DNA from 2 places in the Streptomyces sp. NPDC006193 genome. Region 1 is predicted to be linked to the other one. Evidence: riboswitches for the same ligand, from Rfam matches in the RefSeq annotation. Region 1 holds a riboswitch; the other holds the start of a gene.
What was found. Region 1 has a riboswitch for S-adenosylmethionine ahead of ABZ261_RS22975 (aminotransferase class V-fold PLP-dependent enzyme). Riboswitches for the same ligand answer to the same signal wherever they lie in the genome.
Positions count from the first base shown of each region.

Region 1 (2,194 bases):
CTGTTCCAGCCCTCGACCACGAAGGAGAGGACGCCGACGCGCGGCGCGTCGTCGCCGAAGAGGGAGAGGATCCGCACCTCGGGAATGCCGGCGAGGCCCTCGCGCACCCTGCCGATCAGGTGCTGCTCGCGGGCGACGAGGCTGTCCCAGCCGGCCTCGGTGAGGGCCTTGCAGGCGGAGGCGATGGCGTAGGCGCCGATGACGTTCGGGGAGCCGGCCTCGTGGCGGGCGGCGCTCTCGTGCCACTCCACGTCCACTCCCCCGTCCGTCCTGCGCGTCACCTTGCGGCTGGCGCCGCCGCCCGCGAGGTACGGCTCGGCGGCCCGCAGCCAGTCGGCGCGGCCGGCGAGGACGCCGGAGCCGAAGGGGGCGTACAGCTTGTGGCCGGAGAAGGCGATCCAGTCGACGTCGAGGTCGGTCACGGACACCGGGTGGTGCGGGGCGAGCTGGGCGGCGTCCAGGACGATGCGGGCGCCGTGGGCGTGCGCCGCCGCGGCCAGTTCCCGCACCGGCCACAGCTCGCCGGTGACGTTGGAGGCGCCGGTGACGCACACCAGGGCGGGGCCGTGGGGTTCCCGGTCGGCGAGGGCCCGCTCCAGGGTCCGCACCGCCTGCTGCGGGGTGCGCGGGGCGTCCAGGTAGGTGACCGGGGCGCCTCGCCACGGCAGCAGGGAGGCGTGGTGCTCGGTCTCGAAGACGAACACCCGGCAGTCGGCCGGGAGGGCGCGGGCCAGCAGGTTCAGCGAGTCTGTGGTCGACCGGGTGAAGACCACCTGGTCGTCCGCCCGGCAGCCGAGGAACGCGGCGACCGTCCCGCGGGCGTTCTCGAACAGGTCCGTGGAGAGCTGGGAGAGGTAGCCGGCGCCGCGGTGGACGCTGCCGTAGTACGGGGCGTAGGCGGCGACGTCGTCCCAGACGCGCTGCAGGGCGGGGGCGCTGGCGGCGTAGTCGAGCGCGGCGTAGGCGACCTCGCCGCCGGTGACGAGCGGGACGGTGACATCCCCGCCCAGAACGGGCAGCGGGGCATGAACGGACCGGTCGGCGGCAGCGGTGAAGACGGACATGGGCGGTCTCCCGTGAAGGCAGGTGGAATCCGCCGCGCGAGCGGGCACGCTCCGGCGCCGGCGGAGAAGAGAGGGGGATGCGGAGGCGGGGCTCTGCGGCCCTAGCGCATTCGCTTGCTCACGGAAGACTCCTCGACGACCAGGATCCCTTGGTGTCGAGGGATCCGCGCTTGCCGTGGACCTTGCTGTCCACGGCCTGGTCTTCACCCGGGGCACCCCGCCACGGACGGAGGGTTGCCGGACAGTCGGCCGGGGCCTCATGACTGTCACTCATGACCTGATCCGGAAATTAGCCGAGCGGATCATCCCGGTGCAACTCGTGTCCGGATGCCGGGACGGGCCGACGGGATGGGACGTCGTGCGCGGGGCTTCCCCGCCCGCCCTGAGGACGGAAGGGAAGCCCGGTCCCGGTCGTCGCGGGCGGCTAGCGGTTGGTCGCCGCCACCCACCGCTCCAGCGTCCGCTTCGCCGCCCCCGAGTCGATCGACTCCCGCGCCCTGGCCATACCGGCGCGCACCTGCTCGGCGAGGGGCGCGTCCGTCGGCTCCAGGGCGACGAGCGCCGCCGCCGAGTTCAGCAGCACGGCATCCCGCACGGGCCCCTGTTCGCCGTCCAGCAGACGGCGGGCGACCTCCGCGTTGTGCCCGGCGTCTCCGCCGCGCAGGGCGGACACCGGAACGAGGCCGATGCCGACGTCACGCGGGTCGAAGACCTCCTCCGTCACCTTGCCGTCCCGGACCGCCCACACCCGGGAGGGCGCGGTGACGGTCAGCTCGTCCAGGCCGTCGTCGCCCCGGAACACCAGCGCGGAGTTGCCGCGTTCGGCGAGGACTCCGGCGACGATCGGCGCCATGCGCGGGTCGGCGACCCCGACCGCCTGGGCGCGCACCTTGGCCGGGTTGGTGAGCGGGCCGAGCACGTTGAAGGTGGTGCGGATGCCCAGCTGGGCGCGGGCCGCGGCGACATGGCGCAGCGAGGGGTGGAACCGCACCGCGAAGCAGATGGTGATGCCGGCTTCCTCGGCGACCTCGGCGACCCGCCGCGGGGTGAGGTTCAGATTGATCCCGAGCTTCTCCAGCACGTCCGAGGAGCCGGAGGCGGAGGACGCGGCGCGGTTGCCGTGCTTGACG
Region 1 covers NZ_JBEXTB010000028.1:7,378-9,571, reverse strand. Annotated here, with positions in the region: gene ABZ261_RS22975 (aminotransferase class V-fold PLP-dependent enzyme) at 1-1,064, opposite strand, end outside; SAM riboswitch class IV at 1,226-1,342, opposite strand; gene trpD (anthranilate phosphoribosyltransferase) at 1,489-2,194, opposite strand, start outside.

Region 2 (2,194 bases), on a different contig from region 1:
CGGCGCCGAGCGGACGGTCGTACATGGCCTTGACGAGGTGGACCTCCGGGTCGGTGAGCAGCGGGCCGACGATGCCGCGGACGAAGTCGGAGGAGAACTCCCTGAGGTCCGCGTCGACGAAGCAGACGATGTCCCCGCCGGTCACCAGCAGCGAACGCCACAGCACCTCGCCCTTGCCGGGCACGGCCGGGATGCGGGGCAGTATCTCGTCGCGGTGCACGACCCGGGCGCCGGCGCGCGCGGCGACCTCGGAGGTGCGGTCGGTGGATCCGGAGTCGACGACGACGATCTCGTCGACGAGCGGGACCCGCTCCACGAGGTCCTGCCGGATGACGGCGACGATGTCGCCGACGGTCTCCTCCTCGTCGAGCGCGGGCAGCACGACGCTGACCGTCTGCCCCGTGCGCTGTTTGGCGGCCAGGATCCGCTGGAGCGGGCGGTCGCCCACGGACCAGGAGCGGTCGGCCAGCCAGCGCTCGACTTCTTCCAGCACGCTCTGCGGCTCCTCACTGTCACGACCACACGCCGCCGTGTGATCCATCTCGCGGTTCGGACGACTCCCTCGACCGTCCTGGCCTTCGGTTACAGTCTTGAACAACGCCGATGACCATCGCATGCCGGGGGTCCGCGGCGCCCACAACCGCATACAGCTCATCCAGAGGGGCAGAGGGACACGGCCCGGTGAAGCCCCGGCAACCCTCCAGTCGGTACTCGTCTTTCGCAGCGAGGCTCCCGGCTAGGGAAGGTGCCAAATCCGTCTCGCGGCGAGATGCGCCGTGAGGAAGATGAGGAGAAAGGGCCTCGCCTCCATGGCTGTGCAGACAGTTGCAAGCACCAGCGTCCCCACCGTCGACCTCGGTCCCGCCGCCGCCCTGAGCTGTCGCGAGTGCGGCCACCGGGTGCCGCTCGGCCCGGTCTTCGCCTGCGAGGAGTGCTTCGGCCCGCTGGAGATCGCCTACGACTTCTCCGGCTACGACGCCGAGGAGCTGCGCCGCCGCATCGAGGCGGGCCCCGCGAACATCTGGCGGTACGCGCCGCTGCTGCCGGTTCCGGCGGACGTCGCCGGCAAGCCCAACCTGAACCCGGGCTGGACCAAGCTCGTCCAGGCCGACAACCTGGCCCGCGAACTGGGCGTCACCGGCGGTCTGTACGTGAAGGACGACTCCGGCAACCCGACCCACTCCTTCAAGGACCGGGTCGTCGCGCAGGCGCTGGAGGCCGCCCGCGCCTTCGGCTTCACCACGCTCTCCTGCTCCTCGACGGGCAACCTGGCCGGCGCCGTGGGCGCCGCCGCCGCCCGGGCGGGCCTGCGCTCCTGCGTGTTCATCCCGCACGACCTGGAGCAGGGCAAGGTCGTCATGGCCGCGGTCTACGGCGGCGAGCTGGTCGGCATCGAGGGCACCTACGACGACGTGAACCGCTTCTGCTCCGAGCTGATCGGCGATCCGGCCGGCGAGGGCTGGGGCTTCGTCAACGTCAACCTGCGGCCGTACTACGCGGAGGGCTCCAAGACCCTGGCGTACGAGATCTGCGAGCAGCTCGGCTGGCGGCTGCCCGACCAGATCGTCGTCCCGATCGCGTCCGGATCGCAGCTCACGAAGATCGACAAGGGGCTGCGGGAGCTGATCGCGCTGGGACTCGTCGAGGACCGGCCGTACCGGATCTTCGGCGCCCAGGCGGCGGGCTGCTCGCCGGTGTCGGCCGCCTTCAAGGCCGGGCACGACGTCGTGCGGCCGCAGAAGCCGGACACCATCGCCAAGTCCCTCGCCATCGGCAACCCGGCCGACGGACCGTACGTCCTGGACATCGCGCGCCGTACCGGCGGCGCCGTGGAGGACGTGACGGACGAGGAGATCGTGGACGCCATCAAGCTGCTCGCCCGGACCGAGGGCATCTTCGCGGAGACCGCCGGCGGGGTGACCGTGGGCGTGACCCGCAAGCTGATCGAGGACGGTGTGCTGGACCCGGCGAAGACCACCGTCGTCCTCAACACCGGTGACGGCCTGAAGACCCTGGACGCGGTGGCCGGGACCGGCCTGACCGCCACCATCCGCCCGACCCTGGACTCCTTCCGAGAGGCTGGCCTCGCATGAGCGTGACCGTTCGCATCCCCACCATCCTGCGCACCTACACCGGCGGCCGGGCGGAGGTCAGCGCCGAGGGCGCCACCCTCGCCGAGGTCATCGCCGACCTG
Region 2 covers NZ_JBEXTB010000034.1:24,307-26,500, forward strand. Annotated here, with positions in the region: gene ABZ261_RS25215 (glucosyl-3-phosphoglycerate synthase) at 1-493, opposite strand, end outside; SAM riboswitch class I at 649-792, shown strand; gene thrC (threonine synthase) at 810-2,093, shown strand; gene ABZ261_RS25225 (MoaD/ThiS family protein) at 2,090-2,194, shown strand, end outside.
Region 2: linked by a shared signal. The riboswitch ahead of thrC (threonine synthase) and the one ahead of ABZ261_RS22975 (aminotransferase class V-fold PLP-dependent enzyme) in region 1 are both predicted to bind S-adenosylmethionine.